One region of the Alkalihalobacillus pseudalcaliphilus genome, then DNA from elsewhere that is predicted to be linked to it. Evidence: riboswitches for the same ligand, from Rfam matches in the RefSeq annotation. Region 1 holds a riboswitch; each other region holds the start of a gene.
What was found. A riboswitch is a leader RNA that binds a small molecule or an ion and turns the genes downstream of it on or off. The one in region 1 is predicted to bind lysine.
Positions count from the first base shown of each region.

Region 2: linked by a shared signal. The riboswitch ahead of dapA (4-hydroxy-tetrahydrodipicolinate synthase) and the one ahead of PQ479_RS10500 (aspartate kinase) in region 1 are both predicted to bind lysine.
Region 3: linked by a shared signal. The riboswitch ahead of lysA (diaminopimelate decarboxylase) and the one ahead of PQ479_RS10500 (aspartate kinase) in region 1 are both predicted to bind lysine.

Region 1 covers NZ_JAQQWS010000004.1:88,846-98,809, forward strand. The annotation lists gene uvrC (excinuclease ABC subunit UvrC) at 1-1,234, shown strand, start outside; lysine riboswitch at 1,331-1,517, shown strand; gene PQ479_RS10500 (aspartate kinase) at 1,657-2,892, shown strand; gene PQ479_RS10505 (YslB family protein) at 2,949-3,389, opposite strand; gene PQ479_RS10510 (succinate dehydrogenase cytochrome b558 subunit) at 5,192-5,824, shown strand; gene sdhA (succinate dehydrogenase flavoprotein subunit) at 5,838-7,607, shown strand; gene sdhB (succinate dehydrogenase iron-sulfur subunit) at 7,604-8,350, shown strand; gene PQ479_RS10525 (helix-turn-helix domain-containing protein) at 8,515-8,739, opposite strand; gene PQ479_RS10530 (phosphocarrier protein HPr) at 9,276-9,539, shown strand; gene ptsP (phosphoenolpyruvate--protein phosphotransferase) at 9,539-9,964, shown strand, end outside.
Region 2 covers NZ_JAQQWS010000001.1:401,777-411,740, forward strand. The annotation lists gene PQ479_RS01955 (YpjP family protein) at 1-435, shown strand, start outside; gene PQ479_RS01960 (hypothetical protein) at 846-1,193, shown strand; gene PQ479_RS01965 (hypothetical protein) at 1,288-1,539, shown strand; gene kapB (kinase-associated lipoprotein KapB) at 1,558-1,926, shown strand; gene dapA (4-hydroxy-tetrahydrodipicolinate synthase) at 2,231-3,118, opposite strand; lysine riboswitch at 3,256-3,444, opposite strand; gene PQ479_RS01980 (aspartyl-phosphate phosphatase Spo0E family protein) at 3,549-3,701, opposite strand; gene PQ479_RS01985 (YhcN/YlaJ family sporulation lipoprotein) at 3,929-4,615, shown strand; gene PQ479_RS01990 (hypothetical protein) at 4,662-5,216, opposite strand; gene PQ479_RS01995 (hypothetical protein) at 5,342-5,497, shown strand; gene cspD (cold-shock protein CspD) at 6,000-6,200, shown strand; gene PQ479_RS02005 (AbgT family transporter) at 6,340-7,887, opposite strand; gene PQ479_RS02010 (PRC-barrel domain-containing protein) at 8,247-9,059, opposite strand; gene PQ479_RS02015 (alpha/beta hydrolase) at 9,266-9,868, shown strand.
Region 3 covers NZ_JAQQWS010000001.1:729,675-739,638, forward strand. The annotation lists gene lysA (diaminopimelate decarboxylase) at 34-1,356, opposite strand; lysine riboswitch at 1,484-1,660, opposite strand; gene PQ479_RS03520 (spore germination protein) at 1,745-3,235, opposite strand; gene spoVAEA (stage V sporulation protein SpoVABEA) at 3,213-3,794, opposite strand; gene spoVAE (stage V sporulation protein AE) at 3,801-4,151, opposite strand; gene spoVAD (stage V sporulation protein AD) at 4,151-5,146, opposite strand; gene spoVAC (stage V sporulation protein AC) at 5,168-5,632, opposite strand; gene PQ479_RS03545 (ABC transporter permease) at 5,799-7,025, opposite strand; gene PQ479_RS03550 (ABC transporter ATP-binding protein) at 7,015-7,941, opposite strand; gene PQ479_RS03555 (hypothetical protein) at 8,374-8,733, shown strand; gene sigF (RNA polymerase sporulation sigma factor SigF) at 8,881-9,654, opposite strand; gene spoIIAB (anti-sigma F factor) at 9,667-9,964, opposite strand, start outside.

The sequences.
Region 1 (9,964 bases):
AAGGGAAATCACAAAATTTCTACGTTCAGGACATGACGAAGTTAAACAACAGATTACAGATAAAATGATGCAAGCATCTGAAGAGTTAAATTTTGAGAGAGCCAAAGAGTTAAGAGATACGTTAACTTATATGGATACCGTTATGGAAAAACAAAAAATGTCGATTAATGACCGAATTGATCGGGATGTTTTTGGCTTTTCTTATGATAAAGGTTGGATGTGTGTACAAGTCTTTTTTGTTCGTCAAGGGAAATTAATTGAAAGAGATGTCTCGATTTTTCCTTTTTATAAAGAGGCCCAGGAGGATATTCTTACATTTATCGCCCAATTTTATAGTCAAAAAGAGCATATCAAACCAAAAGAAATTTTGATTCCAGAGATTGTCGATCAAGAATTGCTTGAATCTTTTCTTGAAGTAAGCGTGACAGTTCCAAAAAAGGGGAAAAAGAAAGAACTATTAGAACTCGCTAATGAAAATGCGAAAACGTCATTAATAGAAAAGTTCGCCTTAATTGAACGTGATGAAGAACGTACAGTCAAGGCTGTGGAACGATTAGGGGAAGCCTTACAAATCAAAGCCCCGTATCGAATTGAGGCTTTTGATAATTCCAATATTCAAGGTACGGACCCAGTATCGGCAATGGTTACTTTTATTGATGGAAAACCGAATCGCAAAGAGTATCGAAAATATAAAATTAAAACGGTAGAAGGTCCGGATGATTATGCCTCAATGCGAGAAGTAGTTAGAAGGCGTTATTTACGGATTTTGCGTGAGAAGCTACCGATGCCTGATTTGATTGTCATTGATGGTGGTAGAGGGCATATTGCAGCTGCTCAGGAGGTTTTAGAGGATGAATTAAACGTAACGATACCGATATGTGGATTAGCGAAGGACGAGAGGCATAAGACTTCTCAGTTACTGAAGGGAGAACCGCCTATTGTAATTCCTTTAAAAAGAGATAGCCATGAATTCTATCTATTACAACGAATTCAGGATGAGGTGCATCGTTTTGCGTTAAGTTTTCACAGGCAAACTCGCTCGAAATCATTTCTACAATCAGCCTTGGATCATGTTGCAGGTGTCGGAGAAAAAAGAAAAACAAAATTACTAAAGCACTTTGGTTCATTAAAGAAAATGAAAGAAGCAACAATTGATGAGTTAGCCTTAGATGGCATTCCATTACATGTAGCAAAAAGCATTTATGAAGCTTTACATGAGGAACAAGGTGAATAAAGTTTCAAGCAAATAAATCGAAAATTTTGCTTGCATAGGGGATAAGGTTTTGTTAAACTCTTAACTAATTGAATAAGCCATACTTCTTTTTTAGGGAGTGATGGTAGAGGAGCAAAAACGATTAGTAAGGCTTTGGAGGGGAATGAGCCCCATTGAAGATGCCTAAAAGGCGAATTTGCCGAAGTTTAGAAGGAACTCAGATCCTTTTATGCTGGACTTATGTTAAATAGGCATAAGGCTGTCACATAATCAACCCAGGGTTATGTGGAGAACTATCTCACGTGGATAAAGGGAGCTATGGAGCGGCTTAGTATGACAAGCAACGTGAAGGGATCTCCTTTTTCGTTGCTTTTTATTTTTGCCTTAACCATCGAGCTTTTCTTGTGGGATGAAAGTGGGAGCAAAAAGAGAGGATGAAGGAATTGGCTAGAATCGTACAAAAATATGGTGGAACCTCGGTTGGTACAGTAGAGAGAATTAAGCATGTAGCAAATCGAATTGCAGAATCCTTTACTCAAGGGAATGACCTAGTTATAGTCGTCTCTGCGATGGGAAAATCAACGGATACTTTAGTAGAAATGGCTCAAGCACTCACTGAAAACCCGAACAAAAGAGAAATGGATATGCTTTTAACAACGGGCGAACAAGTAACGATTGCTTTATTAACAATGGCTTTGCTGGAACGTGGCATAGATGCCATTTCATATACTGGCTGGCAGGCTGGAATTGAGACAGATACACAGCATGGAAATGCACAAATTCAAGATATAAATACAACTAAAATTGAGGCGGCTTTACATCAAAATCAAGTAGTTATTGTTGCTGGTTTTCAAGGAATTTCACAAGATAGTCAAATTACAACATTAGGTCGTGGTGGTTCCGATACAACGGCGGTTGCCTTAGCTGCTGCATTACAGGCAAAGCGATGTGAGATTTATACCGATGTTACAGGTGTATTCACAACGGACCCACGTTTTGTGAAGGCGGCTCGAAAGCTTCATTCGATTTCGTATGATGAAATGTTAGAGATGGCTCATTTAGGGGCGGGGGTTTTACATCCAAGAGCCGTCGAGTTTGCCAAAAATTATGATGTCCCACTTGTCGTAGCGTCAAGTATGGTTGAAGAAGAAGGAACGATCATTGAGGAGGTAGTCTCTGTGGAAAAAGGCTTAGTAGTAAGAGGAATTGCATTTGAAAATGATGTAACCAAGGTGTCAGTGGTAGGATTACCTAATGAAATGAATACGTTGGCAAGACTCTTTAGTACGCTTTCACGACATTTTATTAACGTTGATATCATCGTCCAAAATGAAACAGACTCAGAGCATGTAACCATTTCATTTACCGTTACACAATCGACTCTTACAGATACGATATCAGCTTTAGAGAAAGCACAGATGGAATTAAATTATGAAAACATCGAATACGAATCAGGGTTAGCCAAAGTGTCCATTGTTGGGTCGGGTATGGTATCTAATCCGGGTGTTGCTGCTCAAATGTTTGATGTCCTTGCAAATGAAGCCATTAGTATTAAGATGGTCAGTACTTCAGAAATTAAAGTGTCTACGGTCATTTCAGAGGATGATATGGTCATTGCTGTGGAAGCATTACATGAAGCTTTCCAGCTAGCAGAAGAAGTCGCCCACGAGGTGCTTTAAAAGAATAAGAGAATAGCCAGGGCTGAAACCTGTGGCTATTCTCATTCATCAATCCGTTATGAAACGGAATCATGTTTATCAGACTTAATATGAAAAACGACATATTTTCGTTTTATATCGTAAGTAGCTTCAGTCATTTGGTTTTGCATCTGTTCAATTTGTTGAGCCAAAAAGCCAGCTTCAAGTTGGTAGCAACGGGAGTCGTTTTTTCCCATCCAGTCACCACTGAGCTCTAATGTTTTTGAGGTTGCTTTATTTTTTTCTATTTCTAATGTACCCCATCCAGCATGTGCAAAAAAAGTAATGATTTCATCGAATGTATGTAAAGCATATTTGCGAGCTAGTGATTTTCCGCCCCAATATAAAATGTTTTCATGCTCTGTGCCTAATAATTCTTGTAACAAGTCATTACGAATTAAGTCATAATGAAATAAAGGAGGAGCCTGCTGCTCAACTTGTTCTTGCTCGATTTCTTCATTTTTTGTCTCTTGTTCCATAAAAACCACCCTCTCCGTCTTTTATTATACATAGATTCAAAGGAATTATCTCTATGATAACGAACACAAATTATGTAAAATTTAATAGCTTTCAGCAGAATATCAAAGACATGAGATGCTGTCGTACTTCTTGAGAGCGGTGGTCGACATGATCAGGGCGAAAAATAGCCTGGAACCTGTCGATGAAGGGCAGTGGTCGACATGATCAGGAGGAAAAAAAGCAAAGAACCTGTCGACGAGGAGCGGTGGTCGACATGCTCAGGAGGAAAAAAGGCTAAGAACCTGTCGATGAAGGGCAGTGGTCGACATGCTCAGGAGGAAAAATGGGCGAGAACCTGTCGATGAGGAGCGGTGGTCGACATGATCAGGATGAAAAAAGGCTGAGAACCTGTCGATGAAGGGCAGTGGTCGACATGATCAGGGCGAAAAAAAGCAGAGAACCTGTCGATGAGGAGCGGTGGTCGACATGATCAGGGCGAAAAATAGCCTGGACCCTGTCGATGAAGGGCAGTGGTCGACATGATCAGGATGAAAAAAGGCAGAGAACCTGTCGATGAAGGGCAGTGGTCGACATGATCAGGATGAAAAATGGGCGAGAACCTGTCGATGAGGAGCGGTGGTCGACATGATCAGGGCGAAAAATAGCCTGGACCCTTACCAATAAACATAAAATTGTACCTCTCCCCTTCACTTACTGGCACTTCATTCAATTTTATTTGTACTTTTTAACTGGTGGCATTTCGTTCAACTAGAATTTCTTCTTCACTTGCTTGGTGGATTTTCGTTTAATTAGATTTTGTTCTTATCAATTTAAATGAGTGTTGTAAGAATGATATTGAACTTGAGAATGAGCAGTACCCAGCGGATGAAAAATTATGTAGAATCCTGCGGCACGCGGTTGTCTCGGAGCATAATTTTCGGTAGCGACGAGCAACGCTCCATGTTCGCACTAACTTTCATACAAAACGTCCATGGCGAAGCGGGGATCATTTCGCCACCAACAAAGATGAAAGTGTGGTTTAGCTCTTTAGCTCTTTAACTGGTGGCTTTTCATTCAATAACGGTATTGAGGATTCTCATATTATGCGTAGCCACGCCACTTTTTGGGTGTTACCCGCAAGGGTTTTCCCAAAAAGATTCAGCGCACCGCACAACCAGCCACCACCAACAAAAAGAGAGAGTAGTAACCCATCAGGATTAGTATCAAAAATCTAAGTGTTTTTGGAGCGTTAGCCAAGCTTGCTTGGCAACTTCACGCCACTGCGTGAAGTTTTGAAAATCGAAAGCATCTTATCAGATGAATTTATTCATCTGATAAGATGCTTTCGATTTTCAAAACGGACCAAAAACAAAAACCGAATGGTCAAGTTATCTCGAAAAGTGAGCATGACTCATTGAACTTTCATACAAAAGCCTATTATATTTAAATACCATAAAAATATATTCGTAATTTTAAGTTTATTTATAGAATTGGAATAACTGTTATTATTAATAAGTGTTTCTTTATAAAAAAGTAATTTAACGCTTTCAAACAACAGAATTATTTGATAAGTTAGTAATGGAGATTTCCTATAAAATAACATAAAAAGTATGTATCCGTTTTCTTGACGACAAGATCTGATGGGAGTACAATAAATTTGTCGGATTTTTTTCACATAATCTTACCAAAAGATTCAAAAGTGGAACTGGTACAAAGTATGTTATGTCTCGGGGGAGGTACATATTTATACGAAAGAAAAATGTAGTTGAAACCATTTGGACAAACAGGATAGGAAACATTAATTTATGTGGGGGGAAAAGGCATGGCTGGTAATCAAGAGTATTTTAATCGTCGGTTACATTCCTTATTAGGGATTATTCCGATCGGTATCTTCTTAGTAATGCATTTAAGCATTAACTATTTTGCAACACGAGGAGCAGAGTCATTTAACCAAGCGGCACATTTTATGGAAAATTTACCATTCCGTTATGCAATGGAAATATTCATTATTTTCTTACCGATTTTATATCATGGCATTTATGGAATTTATATTGCTTTTACGGCAAAAAATAACATTCAACGTTATGGTACATTCAGAAACTGGATGTTTGCACTGCAACGTTTTACAGGTGTATTCTTATTAATTTTTATTACATGGCATGTATACGAAACTCGCTTTCAAGCGGCTTTAGGTAATGCTGAAGTAAATTATAATATGATGGCTGATATTTTAAGCTCGCCATTTATGTTAGTTTTTTATATTGTTGGTGTTATTTCTGCAACATTCCACTTAGCTAATGGACTTTGGTCTTTCTTAGTTTCTTGGGGAATTACCGTAACACCTCGTTCACAACGTATTGCTACATACGCGACCATTGCACTTTTCCTCGCATTAACATACGTTGGGCTTTCAGCAACATTTGCATTTATTAATCCAGAATTAGCAAACATGTAAGGAGAGGGTATAGATGAGTAAAGGCAAAATTATCGTTGTCGGTGGTGGACTAGCCGGTTTAATGGCAGCCATTAAAGCAGCAGAAAAAGGTGTACCTGTCGATCTATTTTCCCTTGTACCTGTTAAAAGATCGCACTCAGTCTGTGCACAGGGCGGTATCAATGGTGCGGTTAATACAAAGGGTGAAGGGGATTCACCATATGAGCATTTTGATGATACGGTGTATGGTGGTGACTTCTTAGCGAACCAACCTCCAGTAAAAGCAATGGCAGAAGCAGCTCCAGGGATTATCCATTTAATGGACCGTATGGGTGTTATGTTTAACCGTACACCAGAAGGTTTATTAGATTTCCGTCGTTTTGGTGGCACGCAACATCACAGAACGGCATTTGCTGGTGCAACTACAGGGCAACAATTATTATACGCTTTAGATGAGCAAGTGCGTCGCTATGAAGCGAGTGGTATTGTGACCAAATATGAAGGTTGGGAATTTACATCTGCGATTATTGATGATGAAGGTACCTGTCGTGGGATTACAGCGCAGAACCTACATTCCTCAGAAATCCGTCAATTTGTAGGTGACGCTGTCATTATGGCTACAGGTGGTCCAGGGATTATTTTTGGTAAATCAACGAACTCTGTTATCAATACGGGCTATGCAGCAGCCAAACTTTATGAGCAAGGTGTTGCTTACGCCAACGGCGAATTTATTCAAATCCATCCAACGGCGATTCCTGGTGATGACAAACTTCGTCTAATGAGTGAATCTGCTCGTGGTGAGGGTGGACGTGTTTGGACATATAAAGATGGTAAGCCGTGGTATTTCTTAGAAGAAAGATATCCAGCATACGGAAACTTAGTACCGCGTGATATTGCAACGCGTGAGATTTTCTCTGTCTGTGTGGATGACAAGCTTGGAATTAATGGTGAGAACATGGTTTATCTTGACCTTTCGCATAAAGACCCGAAAGAACTTGATATCAAACTTGGTGGAATTATTGAAATCTATGAAAAGTTCATGGGTGATGATCCACGTAAAGTGCCAATGAAGATCTTCCCAGCGGTTCACTATTCAATGGGTGGCATGTGGATTGATTATAACCAAATGACGAATATTCCGGGATTATTTGCAGCGGGGGAATGTGATTACTCTCAGCATGGAGCAAACCGTTTAGGAGCTAACTCATTATTATCAGCGATTTATGGCGGAATGGTGGCAGGCCCTAACGCTGTGGAATATATCAATGGTTTAGAAAAGTCGGCTGATTCTGTTGCTTCTTCTGTATTCGAGCGTGAGCTGAAGAAAGAACAAGATAAATTCGATAGTATTCTTTCGATGGATGGTACTGAAAATGCGTACAGCCTTCACAAGGAATTAGGTGAGTGGATGACTGATAACGTAACCGTTGTACGTTATAACGATAAGTTACAAAGTACAGACGAGAAAATTCAAGAGTTAATGGAACGTTACCAAAATATTAACATTAATGATACAGCAAGATGGAGTAACCAAGGTGCTTCATTCACGCGCCAATTAGAAGGAATGTTAAATCTTGCCCGAGTTATCACAATTGGTGCATTAAATCGTAATGAAAGCCGTGGAGCTCACTTTAAGCCAGACTTCCCAGAACGTAATGATGAGGAGTTCTTAAAAACAACAAAAGCGACGTATAACCCAACTACGAAGGCACCTGAATTTGAATATGAAGAAGTAGACACTTCATTAATTAAACCTCGTAAACGTGACTACTCGCAAAAGAAACAAGGAGCTGGTAAATCATGAGTGAAAAACAAGTTGTAATCAAAGTTCTTCGTCAAGATGATCAAACAAGTGAGCCTTATGAAGAAGAGTTTAAACTCGATTATCGTCCAAATATGAACATCATTTCAGCTTTAATGGAAATTCGTCGTAATCCTGTTAACTCTAAAGGAGAGAAGACAACGCCTATAGCATGGGATATGAACTGTTTGGAAGAGGTCTGTGGAGCTTGTTCAATGGTGATTAACGGAAAACCTCAACAATCTTGTACAGCACTTGTTGATAAGTTAACACAACCAATCCGTTTAGAACCTATGAAAACATTTCCGGTTGTACGTGACTTAGTCGTTGACCGTTCAAGAATGTTTGACTCGTTGAAGAAAGTGAAAGCTTGGATCCCGATCGATGGTACGTATGATTTAGGTCCTGGACCACGTATGGCTGAATCAAAACGCCAGTGGGCTTACGAACTTTCAAAATGTATGACATGTGGTGTTTGTTTAGAGGCTTGTCCGAATGTAAACAGTAAATCAGATTTTATCGGACCGGCGCCACTTTCACAAGTACGTCTCTTTAACGCACACCCAACAGGGGAAATGAACGCAGCTGAGCGTTTAGAGACAATTATGGGTGAAGGTGGATTAGCTAACTGTGGTAACTCACAAAACTGTGTGCAAGCATGTCCAAAAGGAATTCCTTTAACGACTTCAATTGCTGCACTTAACCGTTCAACTGCTTTACAATCATTCAAAAATTTCTTTGGATGAATCTAAAAATACGAGATAGAGAGAAACGATGGCGCATGATACCATTTGTTCTCAATCTCAATTATTTTTATCATAGAAGAGCCGACATGTGCATAAGCATATGTCGGCTCTTTTCATTTCTAGGTTCGTAAAAAAACATTCCCACAAAAAATAAGTGAGTGCTTTTAAATTTGTAATTCACCTAGTCTTATTAGTTCAATTACAGCTTGGGAGCGCCCCTTTACTCCCAACTTTTGCATTGTATTAGAAATATGGTTTCTTACGGTTTTCTCACTGATGAAGAGTTGTTGTGCAATTTCCTTCGTCGTTTTGTCCTGGACGAGTAGCTCAAATACTTCCCGCTCCCTTTTTGTAAGTAAAGGTTTAGGTCCGAATTCTGCTCCTTTCATGAGTTCACTCCTTCTTGCTCGGGCTAAGAGCGAATGTGGGTTACTCAAACTCCCATGGTGAAGGGTTTTAGTCATCATAGTATATGTGAAAAAGAAAAAACGTGTGCTATCAATTTGTAAAAGTTTTAAAAAAGGGAAATAACCTAATTTTGGATGTGGACTCAGTAAACAAAATTCTTGACGGAAAATCATGCTTTAGATAAGATTATGCAGAGATTAAAAAATCTTGTATATACATATTGGAGTTCGTGATTAACCGTGATATACTGAGGTTGAATTGGTAGGTTTTATAACTTAATATTTGGTCATTATTTGTAAATAGACTAATAAAATGAAGAGTATACCGTTAAGTTATGGGTGAATAGTAGACAAAATTGGTGTAATTCTTTGTTTGAAAGGGTAATGTAAGGATGTATATGTTATACAACCCTTTTGAAAAACTACTTATTCATGATCTTCACTATGGAAGGCAATAATCATCGATGCTATCATCGAGCTACTTATAATGAAATTTAATTAAAGAGAGGTTGATACAAATGGCAGAAAAAACATTTAAAATCACAGCTGAAACAGGAATTCATGCACGTCCAGCTACACAATTAGTGAACAAAGCAGGTCAATATTCTTCGGACATTACTTTAGAGTATAAAGGGAAATCAGTGAACTTAAAATCAATCATGGGTGTTATGTCTTTAGGTGTGGCTAAAGGAGCAGAAGTTACAATTAAAGCAGAAGGATCGGATGCAGAAGATGCATTAGCGGGGCTTGAAGCAATTATCAAGGAGGGTCTTGGAGAATAATGAGTACCGTCTTAACAGGGGTGGCAGCAGCTCCAGGAATTGCGATTGCTAAAGCCTTCTTGCATGAAGAACCCTCCTTTGATCTTCATGATACAAAGGTGGAGAATGTAGAAGATGAGTTACAACGATTCGATGAAGCTCTTGCCGTTTCAAAGCAAGAGCTTTCAGCAATTAAAGATGAAACTGAAAAAAAACTTGGGCCAGATAAAGCCGAAATTTTTGCCGCGCATTTATTAGTACTGTCAGATCCGGAGCTCGTTGATGCGGTAAAAGATCAAATTCGTACCGAGCAATTTAACGCTGCCTATGCACTAAATCAGGTAGCAACGATGTTTATTAATATGTTCGAAAATATGGATAACGAGTATATGAAAGAACGAGCTTCAGACATCTATGATGTAAAAACCAGAGTGCTCAGCCATTTA
Region 2 (9,964 bases), on a different contig from region 1:
GACAAATACATACATCGAGATGTTTCTTCAGCGGATGTATTTAATTCTTACGTTAAGCAATTTGCATATGATATGAGTATGTTAAAATTTGGTGATGTGATTTCTGATAAAATTAAGGAACCTTTTGAAGAAGTCATCGTACCACAATTGTCTGAAGTTTTAGAAGAAACGACCAATCATTTAACGGCAGAGCAATGGAAAACAGTGAAGTTATCAACAAAGCCAGCAGACGGTTTAGGAGAGAAGATTTTTCATTTATATAATGAAGAAAGTGGAGAAGACATTTTTAGATTTCATGTCAGACGAGATCAGCCACCTAAAAAAGGTTATTGGTTTAATTTTCACTATCATACTTATTTAGATAAATATGAAGGACATCATTCATTAGGTAGTATATATTGGGGTAAAAACAGCCCACCTAAATGGATGAGTTGATACATCAAACACATGATTGAGCTGTACTGCTTATTCATGTGTTTTTTGTATGAAAGTTAAGGCGAACATAGAATGTTACTCGTCGCTACCGAAAATTATGCTCTCCGTCCCACGAGAGTCTCCGCATATTTTCGTCCGCTTGTTTAATCTAAAATCTCTTGTTCAATAAACACTCTTAAAACATTCATTAAATTGAAAGAGAACAAAGTGAATGAAAGACTACTAGTAAAGGGTAAAGCACGGCTTTCATCTGTGTTGGTGGCGAAGTGAATGCGGTTTTGTCATAGAAGTTTTAGTAGGAATTTAATCGGGAATCTAATCTTAGTAAAATAGTCATGCTGACGAGGGATTTCTGATGTGATAAGATAAGAAATATGGGACAATAGGAATGATGTAAGGAGGGTTAATGAATGAAAAAGCATCAAATATGGTTCCTTTGTATGACTGGAATCGTTTTTATTGGTATATGGACGATTGCTATTGTTCAATTCACTTCAGAAGATCCAGAGGTTTCAAAAGAGGCTAATGAAGAACTACATCAACAAGTTGAGGATTTAGTGGCAGTTCGAGACGTAGAGGAGCCAGAAGATATAGAGGTAGAAGATAAGAAACAAGTAAATGATAGGCACAATCAATTGATTCCTGAAGGAAAAATAGATTTAAGTCAATTTGACTTTAGTGATATCTCGACACCACTTGGAATTCCTATAGATGGTATTTTGAACAAAATTGGTTTACAAGTGTCTGAACAGGATTAAAACAGTCAAATTATCTTCATGATTTATTACACATTTGTTAGGGCTTTTTTGGTACGATAGAAGTATAGTTGTTCTTGCGAGGAGGAGCCCGGCATTGGAAATATTAAAAAGGTTTAAAGAAATTCCGAATTGGTTAAAATGGATGTTTCGATTGATCATGGCGTATGTTGCATTATTATCTATTATTCTTGCATCAACCATTTTTGTTGTCTTAATAACATTTACATTTATTATTATAGACTTTTTTAGTGGTGGCGAAGGAATGAAAACGTATGCCGAAGAAAATTTAGTACCTATTTCAGAGTTTATGTGGCATTTATTTACTTTATTAGTGCCTGGTCTATAATGGAGAGGGAGTGTCTAGATGCATATAGTGCAAGCTGTTTATAAAACAGGTGTATATATCGGCGAATGTCTAGAAGTACTAGGGGATCAAAACAAAGCTCTCGTGAAGGTTTTGGCCGTAAAAAAACATCCTCAACAAGGTGATTTACACCATCCGAAACAAACGGAAAATGTATTTTTTCATGAAAGAAAAGCACTTGCTGAATATGAAAAGGCTTGGATGCCACTTGCTTCGTTAAAAAACTACGAAGGTGAAATCCCTACATATAAAGATTCACTAGCAGTAGCATTAAATTCATTATTAGAGAAATTACAAAGCGAGGACACACCGTTTAATCAAAATAGCATCAAAACCTTAAACGAACTAAAAAAGGAATACCATATATGATACGAAAAAACACCAAGTTCACACACAACTTGGTGTTTTCTCGTATTAAACCTCAATTAACCTTTACCACAGTTCACTTCGCCACCAACAAAGATAAAAGTAGTGGCGACTTTTTAAACAGTTGGCCCGTTTACAACTCGCTCACCATCAGGAGTCAGCCGAACAAACAGGGAGCACTTTCCTGCTAAGGTCATTTATCGTAAGGTGGATGACCAGCTAACTTCACGGCGCAAACTATCGCTCCACAGTTCACTTTCATACAAAAAAGGATGAGAACATAATTCTCACCCTTAGACACGCTAAATTAGCTAACAAAAAAACTAACAGAACGATGTAAATATGATTGTAATAGCTCAAGCTCTTGTGTTGTTAAAGGAACTAAAGGTAACCGGACAGATCCAACGGAAATTCCATTTAATTCGAGTGCTGCTTTCACAGAAGTTGGATTAGGTGTAGCGAATAAAGCTTTCATTAAAGGTAATAACTCACGGTGCTGTAAAGCAGCAATCTGAACTTGCCCGCTCATATAGTTTTGAATCATCTGTTGCATCTCATTACCAATCACATGAGAACTAACAGAAACAACTCCGGCTCCACCAATAGCTATAACTGGTAACGTCAAGCTATCGTCACCACTATATAATAAGAAGCCATCCGGAGCTTGAGCAATAATAGCAGACATTGCCTCTAAATCGCCACTCGCTTCTTTTGTCGCAATAACATTAGGAATTTGGGCTAAACGTAAAGTGGTATCTACATTAATATTAACACTACTTCTTCCAGGAATATTATATAGCATCACAGGCAAATGAGTAGATGTAGCGATCGCCTTAAAATGTTGATATAAACCTTCTTGAGAAGGCTTGTTGTAATATGGTGCAACAAGCATAACCATATCTACGCCAATTTTTTCTGCTTCCTTTGTTAATTCAATCGAAGCTTGTGTTGAATTAGAACCTGTGCCAGCAATAACAGGTATCCGACCATTGACCACTTGAACGACCGTTCTAAATAGTTGTAGCTTTTCCTCATGTGTCAAAGTAGGTGACTCGCCTGTAGTACCACCGACTACGAGTGCATCTGTTCCATTTGAAATTAAATGCTCCACTAATTGTTTTGTTTTGGCAACATCCACCCTTTGCTCAGCATTAAATGGGGTAACCATCGCCGTTATAACTCGTCCTAAATTCATAATTCTCACCCTCAATTTCAGTATCGTTCATATAATTATATGGGCTAAATTTTATATTTGTGAATCAACACAAAAAAACAACAATGAAGGATCTCATTGCTGCATGGCAATAAATGTGTATACACAATCATTCCAATGCGTGAGATAGCCCTCCATATAGCCTTAGCCAGCTATATGACAGTCCTGTACTTATTAAGTCACAGTCCCAACTAAATAAAAGATGAGTATTTTATTTAGCTTCGGCAAAATTCCCTTTAAATATGTATCCATGAAGACTCATCCTTCTACACATATCTACTCATGAAGTTTGCACCTCTACCCTCACTTCAACTATTGAAGTAAAGATTATTCACTTTGTGACTCTACCTTATCAAAAGATAAAGCACATTGCAATGGTTTCAGCTCACATTTACGCATTGTAATAAAATGATCAAATTTTATTACGGATAATTGGGATTTGAATCTCGTTTAGGAGCTCGTCCAATTCTTGACTACAGCGGACAGTTTGTGCAGATGTAAACCCGTATTTTTTGGCTAAACGTAGCATTTGACTTCGTTTTGATTCAATTAGTCTTCTTTTCATCTTTCCCACTCCATTGTTTTTTATCGTTCATTAGTTCATTTATATTCAACGCTTTCACACAAGGTTTATTATATGAAGAACAGACAATAAATGAAAGTCTTTCCATAAAACTAGTCATAATTAGCTAAAAGTAGAAATGATTCGACAATAAGAATATGTCTGAGCCTAAATTTACCTCGTTGAATTTCTTATTTATGTGCAAAATAAAAGAAGAGAGGAGGGGTTGCATGAAAAAACAAAATTTCTTGTTTTCAGTAGTCATTTTGACGATGCTTATAACGAGTGGATGTGTGACTGAACAACAGAAGCCGCTAGGAGCGAAGTCGAATCCACAAAATACGTTTAGTGGTGTAGGTATCCAAGAAGTGCGTAGCCATGAAGGCCCTATTTCAGATATGCTTGTTCCAGACGATACGGTCTTACAATTAACAGAGAAAAAATCTCCGTATGAAGAAGGAGTTCACGGCTATAAGAGAAATATCGGTCTAAAAGAAAAAGGCTTAACATCAAACGGAGTAATGAATAACAGACCTGGAAAAATAAAAGAGTTATATCCACCACATCAAACGAAGATATTAACAACTAAAGAAGAAAACCACAATTACCAAGAAAACGTAAATTTTAAACAAGCCCTACTTAGCCTTGAAACGATTCAAGATGTTCACATCGTAGAGACAAATGAGCAAATTTTAGTGGGGATTGAATCAAGTGGTGGTCATCATGAACATCAAAATAAGGTGGAGAAAACCGTTCAAGCATACGCCAATGAATATGATATTGATAAAGAAGTGATAGTCACAACCAAGAGAACCATCATTAATCGAATGGAAGCTTTTGAGAACCACGAAGAAGGGCGTTTTCCTTTTCGGTCCTTTAAAGGAATGATGGCTGAATTCAAAGAATTATTCCGTTAATCATAAATGGCTGTCTATTTTCTATCGAATAGAGCAGCCATTCTTTTTAATAAATTCCATATTCTTCTGAAACAGAAAACCATTCTCTTTCTAAATTTTTAAAAGCAATAATAGAATTTTCGTAATGAACTCGAGCTGATTCAATTTGTTTGGTGTCAAAAGGATCACGCAAGTCTTCAAGAACTCTGTCCAAAATATCAAGCTCAACTAACATACTCAAATGAATTTCATGGAATGAGTTAAAAGCTTTAGGACGATCAAGATTAATTATTTCAACTGTCTCGGTGCGAATGTCGGCTAATGAATCTAAAAACAAATCAGCTGCTCGCATATCTTGTTGATTTTCAAAAAAGCCTTTATGCTTTTCTAAGTCTTCTATGACATTACTTAGATATTGACCAGTCGCATCTGCGTACAGATGTAATTCTTGTGTTGCTAACCCTTCTTTTCGATGTTTATCTTTATCACTTGCTACACCTTGAAAACCAAATGGTTTCGTATCCTTTTGAGAATCCTCAATTATTTGTGATTCTGAGTCCATTTGACAGCCTGTTGCTAATACGAATAATACGAGTAGGAAAAAAAGCCATGGTTTCTTCACTACATCATCCTCCTCATTCTAACAAAATAGATACATCTAGTATTGGAATCTTCTTGCAATCTTATGCATCAATTTTTCTGTTTCCTCATACATTGGACTATGTGAGCAGGGAGGGATTGCAGGAGATGATGACTTTTTTTCTTATTTTAATTAGCTGCTTCTTTGTAGGTTTCGCTATTGTATTATTAGGTGGTAATCGAATTGCTGAAGGGATTGAGTATCGCACAGGTAAAGACGCAGATGAGATGTTAGGTGAAATTGACAAAAAAATGAACAAATGATGATTTCAATCACTGCATGCATCGTTTTAACGGTGTCATGGCTTTTTTTTTGAAAAAGGAACATCTGTATTAAAACAGATTTAAAAACACTTTACTTTTATAATACAATGATCTATAATAAGTGTATGAAAGAGACAGAAAAAAATAAAAATTCTGCTTAGGAGGGGTATCATGAATAATCATGAAGAGAAAAAAACACAAACAGAGCAGGAAGAACCTACGATTTTGGAAATGATTAATGATTATTATAGTAGAAATTAGTTGATAGCTGGCCTTGCTTATGACAGGCAAGGCCTAGTCATTTTAAGGAATTTATGCTTGCATCGTAGAAATGACTATGCTAAAATGACTTTATTCATCGTTAAAAGTTTTGAATATTTTTCACATTTTATGAGGGGCAAAGATATGGCTGTATGTTTATCGTCATAATATGTGAAATGCCGATTTACCTGAAGTAAAGACGATGAGCATATTAAGTAATAAACAGAATGGAGTTTTTTTCATGCAAACAGGAAAAGTTAAATGGTTCAATGCTGAGAAGGGTTTTGGATTCATCGAAGTTGAAGAAGGCAACGATGTATTCGTACACTTCAGTGCAATCACTGGCGAAGGATTCAAATCTTTAGACGAAGGTCAAGCTGTTGAGTTTGAAATCGTTGAAGGTGACCGTGGTCCTCAAGCAGCTAACGTTGTTAAATTATAATAATAACTAAAACACGATCATTTTGGTCGTGTTTTTTATTGAACTAAAAATAATTTCATGTACCATATTTCAATTATAAAAGAGCTAATTAAAGATCATAAAAAAACCGTCCCTAGTATTATAAGGACGGTTTTGCAAATTAGTTATTATAATAAATGGGAGAACCTGGACCGATGTCGATACCTAACGCCATCCAAATAAACAACATAATGGTCCAAACGATCGTAAATACAATCGCATACGGAAGCATAACTGATACGAGTGTTCCAATCCCCATCTTTTTATCATACTTTTGAGCGAAAGCAATAATAATCGCAAAGTAAGGCATTAACGGAGATATGACATTAGTTGTTGAATCGGCTACACGGTAAGTTAATTGTATAAATTCAGGCGAATAATTAAATTGCATCATAATCGGAATAAATACGGGTGCCATAATGGCCCATTTCGCCGAAGCACTACCGACAAATAGATTAATTAACATCGTAATTCCCATAAAGCCAAGTAATAAAGGAATCCCTGTTAAATTAACACTTTCTAAAAATTCAGCACCATAAACACCTAAAACAATACCCATATTCGTCTCATTAAAGAAAGCAACGAATTGACCTGCAGTGAAGGCTAGTACGATAAACATACCCATTGAGGCCATGGTATCCGTTAATTGATGAGCAACATCTTTATCACTTTTAATGTTACGCATAATCATCCCGTAAACAAGTCCAGGAATTAAGAATACGAATAAAATAAGTATACCGAGTGAGTTCATAAATGGTGATTGAATAATCGGATTGTCTCCATCACCACGCATTGGTCCCCATTCAGGTACGACAAGAAGAGAAATAACAGCGATTGTTATGAACATAGCTAGTCCTGAATAAAATAGAGCCCACTTTTCACGTTTGGTTAAATAACTTATTTTTTCTTCAGCTTCGTCTCTCGTTTTATCAGCTTGATATTTACCTAAACGAGGTTCAACGATTTTTTCTGTTACATACGTACCAGCTAATGTGATCACAAATACGGATGCAATAAGGAAGTACCAGTTCATCGCAATATTAATATTGGCAGCATAAGCCGGATCAAATGTAGCAGCAGCTTGTCTCGTAAGTTCCCCAAGCATTGGATCTGATGCGGTTATAAAAATATTAGCCGCAAAACCACCTGATACTCCTGCGAAAGCTGCAGCCATACCTGCAAGTGGATGACGACCAATTGCAATAAATAATAATGCCCCTAGTGGTGGTAATACGATGTAACCAGCATCTGCGGCTAAACTAGACATAATACCAGCAAATACAAGTGTAGCTGTTATTAATCTTTTTGGTACTGAAGTGACCAGGCCACGTAGGGCAGCACTTATGAGCCCACTTCTTTCAGCAACACCTATCCCAAGCATCGTCGCTAGAACAATACCTAGTGGAGCAAAGTTAATAAAGTTATTAACCATTTCCGAAACCATATAATTAATACCTTCAGCTGAAAGAAGGTTTTTAACTTGTAACACTTCTCCAGGTTCTGCAGGATTTTCAACTTGAACATTTAAACTTGATAAAATCGCAGATAAGACAATAACAATACCTGCCATAATTGCAAACAAAGTGACAGGGTGGGGAAGCTTGTTTCCAATTACCTCAACCATTGTCAAAAATCGATTAAAGAGCGATTTCTTTGCTTGTGTCTCCATACTAACACTCCTCATAACTCTTATAATTCTATAATTTTCAGACTAATATGACTTACTAGAAGACGGTTGTCTAAAATCACATGTGACCCATTGTACTATAAACTATCGCCAACAATCCTTAAAAAATGACAAAAAAATAAAGTAATTCTTTTAGAAATTTTATAAACTATTTGACAATTGTGGAGTAGCTAACTTGAAAAAAGCAATCTACTATGTAGGATTAGGAGCTGATAATGGGAAAAACTTATTTCTTTGACGATTTAAGCGTGATTTACTGCTTTAAGATGGGGGTTAACATATAAAAAACGAGCTTGATGAACAACATCAAACTCGTTTTGAGAGGGAGTAATTGTCATTAACTATTTCGTTGATTCTGACAGTTCCCAATATGGTGCCATACCATAATGACGGTAAATCAATTCTTCATTTTCTCGAGTGAATGGTTTATCATAATCAAACTCAGGTGCTTCTTCAATTAAACCTTTTTCTACGGTGACAGTTATCGTTCTGTCAAAATGAGAAATCTCACTTAACATATCAGGTGTAATAGCAACGAGCTCTTTAGATAAGAAGCCGCCAACATCGACGATTAAATATCTAATTTTAGATGTATTATAATCGATGATACAATCAACAAGCTTGCCTACTTCGCCATTTTTTGCGTGTACATGGAATTTATTTAAGTGATCAAAGCTCTGAAGAGAAGGTTTATCTGTAGTTTGTCTTGCTTCATTTTCATCGACACCTAAAGGTATTTGTTCATCTTTGGTTGATAACAAACCAGGTACATAGGCTTGGCGACCAACAAATGTAGGCCCTGAATTCGTAGGAATTCCACCTGGTGCTTGTAGCCAGTAATGGTCCCAGCCATAATGGTCGTTGAGACGCTGTTCAAATGAACGGGAGAATGGTTCATGGTCAGATGGTTTTGGACTATTTTTAATTTGTTCTTTGGTTAGATTGACAGAGACGAGTTCATCAGGGAGATTTAATTCTCCAAATGCTGCCATTCTAAGCAAGACATGCCCTCCTACAAACCATTTTCTCGTATCGGCTACAACGTAACGTATATCAAAAGAATGACCTTCAAAAATAATGTCATCGACAGAACCTAATTCATCATCAAGTGCTTTCATTTTGAATTTTTCTAATTTACTTAATTCGATTAACATTTGAAAACAGCTCCTTTTTTAATTGAAATTAATTACTTGTTTGTTTTATACCTTTAAATGAATGAAACAAAACATTTCAAAATCTGCTCTAAAGATTATTTAATATAGAAAAGTAAGTAGATTACTTTACTTTTAGCTTTAATCATGTAGATAATAAATAAGAAGTTTTAGATTGATGTCTTAATCTATTTAGGAGGAAAATGAATATGAATCATGTATTTAAAAAAGGGGATTCAAAAAAACCGACCATTGTTTTATTACATGGAACGGGAGGCAATGAACACGACCTCTTACCGATTGCCGAGATGATTGATCCTGAAGCAAGTGTATTAGGTGTTCGAGGTAATGTATTAGAAAATGGGATGCCTCGATTCTTTAAACGATTAGCCGAGGGGGTTTTTGATGAAGAGGATTTAAAATTCCGTACCAAGGAGTTATATGATTATCTGGACAAAGCCTCAAAAGAGTATGGCTTCGACCGAGAAAAAATCATTGCTGTGGGATATTCAAATGGAGCTAATATTGCTGCAAGCTTAATGTATCATTACCAAGACGCTTTTCAAGGAGCGATTTTATTCCACGCCATGGTTCCATTAAAAGATATTACTTTACCTACATTAATAAATAAGCATGTTTTTATTGGAGCGGGAGAAAGGGATCCGATTATCCCAATGGACAATACCAAGCATTTAATAGCAGATTTAAAACAAGCAGGGGCAACCGTCGAAGAGTTTTGGACAGGTGGCGGGCATCAATTAACAAGAGAAGAAGTCGATGCAGCCAGACATTGGTACAACCAGTTAACGTAGATTAAACATGTAGCAAGACATGCGGAGACTCCTATGGGACGTAGTGGCGACTGTTCAAACTGTTGGCCCGTTTACAACTCGATCACCAGTAGGAGT
Region 3 (9,964 bases), on a different contig from region 1:
TCATGAGCTTTATACGGCTAATGAACTTGAGATTTATAAATGATTAACAACCTTCGCAAGCGGACGATCTAACCGAACTAAGTCAGCGTAACTTTCACGCTCAATCACGATGTGAGCTTCTGAGTTTTCAACAAAAACAACGGCAGGTCTTGGAATACGATTATAATTATTCGCCATTGAATAACCATAAGCACCCGTACAAAATACAGCTAAAATATCTTCATGGTTGGCTTTCGGTAACGGTAAATCCCAAATTAACATATCGCCACTTTCACAGCACTTTCCCGCAATCGAATATACTTCTTCTGCTCGATCATTGACACGATTGGCGAGCACCGCTTCGTATTTGGCTTGATATAATGCCGGTCGCAGATTATCGCTCATTCCACCATCAACAGATAAATAATTACGAATAGCAGGTAATTCTTTTGAAGAACCGATAGAATATAACGTCGTTCCAGCATCGCCGACTAATGAACGACCTGGCTCAATCCAAATTTCAGGAATATTCATTCCTAATTCGGCCGATTTTTGTTTCACGATCGCAATCATTTCACGTACATAATTTCCGACCGGTAAAGGTTGGTCCTCTTCTGTATAACGGATACCAAAACCGCCACCTAAATTCAAGACGGAAGACTCAAAACCAAGCTCATCCCGCCATTGCTCAAGAGAGCGATAAACCTTCTCTACAGCCATAACAAAACCAGCCGATTCAAAAATTTGTGACCCAATATGACTATGAACGCCTAATAATTCAATGTATTCTGCCTTTAATGCTCGTTTCACTGCTTCCGTTGCTTGCCCACTTTCAATATCAAATCCAAACTTCGAATCCTCTTGACCTGTAGAAATATATTCATGAGTATGTGCTTCAATCCCTGGAGTAATCCGGAGCAAGATTTTCATCAACTTCCCTTTCTCCCAACTAATACGCGATAACTGATCAAGCTCATAGAAATTATCAACGACCACACAACCAATCCCAGCGTCTACCGCCATTTCTAATTCAGCTATACTCTTATTATTGCCATGGAAGTGAACCTTCTCCATTGGTACACCTGCTTGTATCGCCGTAAATAGTTCTCCACCAGAAACAACATCAAGGCTTAGTCCAAGCTCATCCGCTAATTGAAACATCGCGAGGCAACTAAACGCTTTACTTGCATAAGCCACTTGGTAAGGTATCCCTTCATCAATAAAGGCTTGTTGGAAAGCAGCTGCTCGCTCTCGAATAAGAGATACATCATAAATAAAAAGTGGTGTTCCAAATTGTTTGGCAAGTTGAACCGTATCTACTCCTCCGATTTCTAAGTGTCCAAACTGATTAATATGACTAGTTCCATGTATATACATAATATCTCTCCCTCATTTGTTCTCTCTATATAATCAACACATCACGACTGGATTGTTCATTTCTGTTAAAAGGTAAAAGAAAAAACAGCTAGTGTTACCTAGCTGTTCGCCGACGTAACCCCACTAAAAAATGAATAGTCCTCCACTGATTCCTCAGTGACAGTGCGTTATTTCTTCAATAACACCCCAGCTCTACATAATGTGGTACATATGTAGGCTTCGGCAAGTCGACCTTTCTACTCATATCTATGCGTTCCACCCGCTCCATAAGTATACTGATTCTTCCTGCGCCTCTACCCCACTTTTACATGAGGTTCATGAAATTGTTGCTCTAACTTTACCATAATCATACGCCGTTCGCAACACCAACATGCCTCATATATGTAGACTATTCATTTTTTAAATCCTGTTTAACAGGATCCTGTGGATTTACAATACTTGGACGCCAACGCATCGATGGAACATTGGCTCTAATTAAGATTTGCCATAATGCCGGTGGGTCAAAAGGAATAAATGGCCAAAAATAAGGCTTGTTAAATGGTTTTATTGCCGTCAAACAGAAGATTAGTATTAACGTTCCCACAACAAAACCAGGAACTTTAAATATCCCAACTAATAAGACAAGGGCAATTCGAATGATTCGCAAAGCCACCCCTAGTTCATGACTAGGTGTAGCAAACATACCAATAGCACCTAAAGCGACATACAAGATAACTTCTGTTGTAAAATAACCTACCTCAATCGCCATTTCACCTATTAATAAAGCTGCGACCAAGCCAAGGGCTGTGGCTAATGGTGAAGGTGTATGAACAGCCGCCATCCTCAGTAGCTCAATCCCAAATTCAGCAAATAAGATTTGTAAAAGAATCGGGATATTATTCGTCTCCTCAGGACCAATGAAATCTAGAGCTGCAGGTAATAAAGTAGGTTCAATAACGAGCAACAACCAAAAAGGAATGATAAATAAAGACGTTGCAATTCCGATTGTTCGTACCCAGCGTAAAAATGATCCGACTGCAGGTGCTTGCCTATATTCCTCCGCATGCTGTATGTGATGAAAGAAAGTGGTCGGTGTAATAATGACACTTGGAGATGTATCAACCATAATCACAACATGACCTTCTAATAAATGGGTTGCCGCTACATCTGGCCTCTCCGTATAACGAACAAGAGGAAATGGATCATAACCTTGTTTAACAATGTACTCTTCAATCACCTTATCGGCCATCGTTAGTCCGTCTATTTCAATCGAATCTAACTCTTTTCTAATAATATCAACTAGGTCAGGATCGGCAATACCATCTATATAAGAAATACAAATATCTGTTTTAGAGCGTACGCCGACTTGAGTAATTTCATGTCGTAAACGCTCATCTCGAATCCTTCTTCGCACTAAGGCCGTATTCATGATGATATTTTCAGTAAAACCATCACGTGCACCACGAACGACACGTTCTGTGTCTGGTTCCTCAGGTCCACGCCCAGGATATTGACGAACATCGATAATAAATGCTTGATCATATCCTTCAACGATAATAAATATTAATCCCGAAAGCATTTGTTTAATCGCATTATTGACTTCTCTCGTCTCTTCGACTTGGACATGTGTGAGATGGTTTTTTATAGCACCAAATACATCTGAAGATTTTCGGTTCCTAGCGCCTAGATCCATTAATTCTTTCATAATCTCAATGATATATAAGTTATCAGTAAGACCTGTTACATAATAAATCCCAATCCGATGATCTAGGATTTCTAACTCACGAACACCGATATCGAAAGAAATATCTAGCTTTAGCCGTTCTTCTAGATAGGCAATATTGTCTCGATAGCTCTTATAAAATAGCGGTTCATCCTTATAATCTCTTTTTTTTGTCAAGGTTACCACTCCTTTCTAAAATAATTTGTACTGCTTGCATTGTGATCGGGGCACCTTTTTTCACATCATCAAAACCTCCCATTTTACCTATATCACCAATGCCTACGACTACTGGTATCTCAAATTCATCAAGAATATATAAAGTATCTCCGTTAATTCTGCCAATTTCTAAGTCTGGGAAACCATTTTTATCGACTCCATACTCGGTTAAATGGCCAAAACGGTCTATAGAAATATCAACTTTGGCCCACTCCTTACTATGTGTCGCAGATGCTACAGCAATTGCTCCAATGACTTGGATCATAGGCTCATCGTACACAATCCTCATCGCATGTTCACCAAGCCCCTCATATCTTGAGCCACAATCATCAAACATGACAAAAACTGGGTTTTTATCTGCTTGTAAGATTAATTCAATTAATTCTTGCCCTGTTAAATGCGTTGGATTTCCTGCGGATTGAGCTATACAAAGTCCACCTATTTTATTGGCTACATATTGAATCGTTTTTAATGCAGCCGCGTCCCCATCGGTAACTACAATTACTTGCTTTTGCTCCAAACACCATTACCCCCTCGCCTTAAAAAATATAGCAGCTAAAAAACTAAATAAGATAGCAGAAGAGAGACCACCAGATGTAACCTCAAACATCCCCATACCTATTCCAATAAACCCTTCTCTGCCACCCTCTTGCATCGCTCCATGAACGAAAGAATGCCCAAAACTAGTTATCGGTAAAATAGCCCCTGCCCCGCCAAAATCAATAATTCGGTCATAAAGATGAAATCCATCTAACATGGCACCAAGTGTTACTAATACACATAATGTATGAATCGGTGATAAGCGAACGAGATCCAGTAAAGCTTGTCCTAAGAAACAAATCACACCACCAACTATAAAAGCTGCGAGATATTCCATTACATGTCCTCTCTTTCAAAGGCAACCGCATGGGCAATCGTCGGAATCGACTGCTTTTGATAAATCATAAAAGGGTTTAATAAAGAGCCCGTTGCAACAACGAGAACTTTTTTAAATACACCTTTCCTCATCAATTTAAATACATGACCAAACGTTACGACAGCACAACATGCTGCTCCACTTCCACCTGCATTGACGGCTTGATCGGTATAATAAATCATCGTGCCACAATCATCATACGTATGTGAAAGCTTTATTTCCTCTTCTTCCAATAGCTTATGCAAAATCCCAGATCCTACACGTGCCAAATCACCCGTCAAAATACAATCATAATCTCCAACAGACGTTTTCGTATTGTCTAAGTGACTTTTAATCGTTGCAGCCGCTGCTGGGGCCATCGTCGCTCCAAACTGAAACGGGTTTTTCATATCATAATCGACGACTGCACCAATCGTTGCTGCTGAAATTTTTATGTTCGTCTTTTTCTGACTCAATATACATGCTCCTGCTCCAGTAACTGTGTATGAGGCCGTTTCCTGCCTTTGATAGCCAAATTCATTTGGATAGCGAAATTGTCTCTCACTAGCAGCATGATGACTACTCGTAGCTAGTAAAATTGAATGGGCAAAGCCACCATCAATCATCATTGCTCCAATCGCCACCGCCTCCATTACAGTTGCACATGCTGAAAAAACCCCCAGATAAGGGATAGCTAATTTTCTTGCATTATAGTTAGAAGTAATCATCTGATTAAGTAAATCTCCAGCAATGAAAATATCAATGTCTTCTTGTTTCCTATTTGCTTTTTTTAACGCATGTGTAATTGCATCTTCCATGAGCTTTCTTTCTGCTAGCTCCCAAGACTCTTCGCCACAATATAAATCTTGATAGGTTTGGTCAAATGATTCCGAAAGAGGGCCTGCCGCTTCTTTTGGACCAGCAACGGTGCCGCTTGATTCTACATAAATCCCATTTTGAAACGTCCACGTTTTCATGACCGACCATACCCCTTCTAACTAATGAATAATGTAGTGTATTATTAAACGAACAAGCCCTACCAAATAAGAAGACAAAACCCCAATTGCAATAATGGCTCCGGTTAATTTGAACATATGAGCTCCAATACCATAGACAAGCCCTTCACTTTTATATTCTAATGCTGCACTGGTCATCGCATTCATAAAACCGGTAACAGGAATTAACGTACCGGCTCCAGCAAATTGTGCGATTTTATCAAACCAACCAATTCCTGTGATTATCGCTGTTAAAAGGATAAAAGTTGACATCATTAATGCCCTTGCCTCTATTTCATTAATGTCCAAAAAGAGGAGGTATAGATTACTAAGCCATTGACCAAAAACACATAATATACCGCCCACAACAAACGCTTTGATACCTCGATTAAAAAAGCCACGCTTAGGCTGATATAGCTCGATATTTTTATGATATTGATTGACTTTTTTCAAATCTTGTTCAGCCATCGCTTCTCTAACCTCCGTATTTTCCGTACTACTCTCGACTTTGATAGTATGTGACAAGGTCATATTTTCATTCGGAATAGAATTGATTTCCACAGATTAATGGCACAAAAAAAGCTTGCCAAGGCTTCACATTTTTCTGAAGCACTGACAAGCTAGAAAATTCTTATTAACTTTCTCGCATCCACTTGAGTATTTCTTTTGGTGTAGCATTTTTACCATACATAAGAATTCCTGTCTTAAATACTTTTCCAGCTAATTTGATGAATAACCAAATCGTTACAAAAAGGATTAGCATTGAAATAATCACTTCAATCCACGGCCACTCTTCAAGCATCGATAAACGTATAATCAAGACACCCGGGGCGGTTAGCGGAAAATAACTTCCAATTTGGGCGATTAACCCTTCAGGATCAGAAAGAATTGGACCTAATAAAATGAACGGTAACCATGGTATCATAAAAATAATCCCTTGAAAGTTGCTAGTTGAGCTTACTTCATCTACCGTTGCTCCTATCCCAACAAATATAGCAGCAAATAATAAATAACCTGCAACAGCGATTAATACAAGTACAAGTAATTCTGGAACAAATAAATAGCTCAATAATGGAAAGTCAACATACCATGTTAAGAATGGCAGAATAATCGCTATCCAACTCGCAACCTGTATGACACCTAATACAAAGTATCCAATAATTTTACCTTGCATGAGCTCATGGGGTGTGATTGATGACAAAATCATTTCAGACACTTTTTCTTTCTTCTCTTGTGAGGCACTTGTAAATATCATCATGCCAGTAATCACAACTGAAAATAGAATAACACCCGCAAATATTCCGGGAACAAGCCTTTCTAAAAAGGAGAAAGCCCCTCCTGCTTCTTCAGCCTGATCTGTTTCCGACTCAGCTTGTGCGATAAATGACACAGGCATACTCGCTATTTCAATTTCATCATTTTCGAACCCAAACAATTCTAACTGTGCTTGTTTGACAAACGGCTGTATCGCTTGAAGCTGGTGTAGATCAGTTTCTGATAAATCCTCACTCAGATATGTTGGAATTTGACCGGACCTTATATGTTCTTCTTGAAATGAGACCATAACGCTATTTTCCTTATCATCTAAAAAAGCGGCCGACGGCGTCTCTGTCGTTAATTCTACATCCCAATCTAATGAATCTGCTAAACCTGTAGAGTCAATTGTTGACCACACCTCTAGTGGATCCTCCACATATAAAGTTAAAGAATTTTGGTCGGTTTCACCACCTGAATTAAATAACATCGGAATGGAGAAAAATAATATAAATAAAAGCGGTGTTGATAATATGGAAATGATAAATGATTTATTTCGTAAGTTACGTTTTATTTCCCATTTAGCTACTTTCATACTATTTTTCATATACATACCCTCCTTTAAGACGATCAGAAGCAATATCAATAAAGATTTCGTGTAAGGAAATTCGATCAATTTTTAGTTCCTGTATATCTAATTCAGAAGGTATTAGTCGAATCCATTTATTCACATCGACATCGTTTTCTAAAAAGAGAGTTGCCCTATCACCTGTTTGCTCCACTCTTACAACATGAGCTATTTTTTCTAGAGCATTCTTTTCGTTCACACCTTGAATCGTACATTTAAAGTTAGCAAATTTCCTTTTCACATCATCTAATGTTCCATAGATGACTTTGCGGCCTTTATTGATCATAAATAAGCGGTCACACAACTCTTCAACGATATTCATTTGATGTGAGGATAATAGGATCGCTGTTCCTTGATCAGCTAGTGCTTTTATTTCCTTCTTAAATAGATCTTGGCTGACAGGATCTAACCCTGAAAATGGTTCATCCAAAATTAAGAGCTCTGGCTCATGAATAATCGAAGCGATAAATTGTACTTTTTGTGCCATTCCTTTTGATAGTTCTTCAATAGAACTTTTATCTTTGCCTTCTAATCCTAATTTCTCCAACAACTCTAACGCTCTTGTTTTCGCCTTATGTAATGGATAATCTTTTAAATCGGCAAAATATAATAATAAATCAATGACTTTGACACTTTTATAGAGTCCTCTTTCTTCAGGTAAGTAGCCTATTTTTTCTCTTGGGACATGGCGTACTTCTTTCCCTTCGTACAAAATCTTCCCTTCTTCTGTATACATGATCCCTAATATGCTACGAATAGATGTTGACTTTCCTGCCCCGTTAGGTCCTAGGATTGCCATAATTTCACCCTTTTGGACTTCAAAGCCGATGTCTTCAATGACTTTTTTATCCTTAAATGATTTTCCTAGTCCTTCGACCTTTAGAATTGCAACCATTCTTTATTTCCTCCTTTGTTTTGATTCAACCCACCCTTATGCTTACGTATAATAGCAGCTTTAGGTTTCATAAGTTTTATATAAAAGTTACTTATGGGCGATAGTTTGTGCCCTGAAGTTAGCTCGTCATCCATCTCGAGATAAATGACCTTAGCAGGAAAGTGCTCTCTGTTTGTTCAGGCCGACTCCTGATGGTGATCGAGTTGTATACGTGCCAACAGTTTGAACAGTCGCCACTACTTTCATCTTTGTTGGTGGCGAAGTGAATGGGGCTTCGCCATGTGGGTTTTTGTATGAAAGTTAGTGCGAACATGGAGCGTTACTCGTCGCTACCGAAAATTATGCTTCGCTAGGGTACGACTAATTCTTAATTTCAAGAGCTCATTGTGACATCATGCCGCTTTTTCAGCACGCAACCCCGAGATTCCTTGTTTGCTCGGGCTTGCTACTCCTTTTTCAGCCCGCAACCCCGAGATTCAGCGTTTGCTCGGGCTTGCTACTCCTTTTTTCGCTCGCAACCCCGAGATTCCTTGTTTGCTCGGGGCTGCTACTCCTTTTTCAGCACGCAACCCCGAGATTCCGTGTTTGCTCGGGCTTGCTACTCCTTTTTTCGCTCACAACCCCGAGATTCCGTGTTTGCTCGGGCTTGCTACTCCTTTTTTCGCTCGCAACCCCGAGATTCCGTGTTTGCTCGGGCTTGCTACTCCTTTTTTCGCTCGCAACCCCGAGATTCTCCGTTTGCTCGGGCTTTCTTCCGCTTTTTGTTATTTAATCGTTTTTGCACATTATTAGATTAGCATTTATATTACTCACCTTTATTACTCACCTTCTTCCTTATAATAACTGACACGTTCGGGAGGTTAGTTTATGTTCTCGTTACATAAGAAAAAGCCATTTATCTATGTTCATTTCAACAAAGTAAATGGCTTTTCCTTCTATTTATATTCCTTCAGCTTCTTCACTCATGACCACTTTCATCTGTTCGAGAATCTTTTTTTCTAATCGAGATACTTGCACTTGTGATATACCTAAACGTTCGGCAACCTCTGATTGGGTTTGATCCTTATAATAACGTAAGTATACGATTAATCTCTCTCTTTCATCTAAATCTCGAATCGCTTCTTTAAGAGCTATTTTATCGAACCAGCGGGTTTCTGATTGATCAGCGATTTGATCTAACAACGTTATCGGGTCGCCGTCATTTTCATAAACCGTTTCATGTATAGATGTTAATGATTTACTGGCTTCACCAGCAAATACCACTTCCTCAGGTGGAATCTCTAGATGTTCGGCAATTTCATTGACGGTTGGTACTCGACCTAAATTTTTTGTTAAATCATCCTTCACCTTACGAATCTTGTTGCCTAGCTCTTTAATCGAGCGACTTACTTTAACTGTACCGTCGTCTCGTAAGAAGCGTTGAATCTCACCAATAATCATAGGAACCGCATAGGTAGAAAATTTAACATCATAAGATAAATCAAACTTATCAACCGATTTAATTAATCCAATGCAACCAATTTGAAATAAGTCATCAGCGTCGTATCCTCTATTCATAAACCGTTGTACGACCGACCAAACTAACCGAGTGTTCCGATTAACAATCGTATCCCTTGCTTCTTGATCTCCAGCTTGACTTCTTTCAATTAACTCTTTTACTTCCTTATCCGACAATTGAGCCTTCTTTTTTGTTTGCTTCACATCTACATCCATATCCTGGCCTCTTTAATTAAAAATTGCTTTACTTTTAGTAAGGTGCTTTTTTAAATAAATCGAGGTTCCAATCATCGGCTCAGAGTTAATTTTCATTTCATCCATAAAATTTTCCATAATCGTAAAACCCATTCCTGAGCGCTCCAACTCAGGCTTCGTTGTATAAAGTGGCTGTTTCGCCTCTTCAATATCCGTGATACCCATACCTTCATCACGAATCGTTAATTCAATTGTTTGGTCATCAATAATGGCGTGAATATAAACCATACCATCTGGATTATTATCATAGCCATGAATAATAGAATTGGTG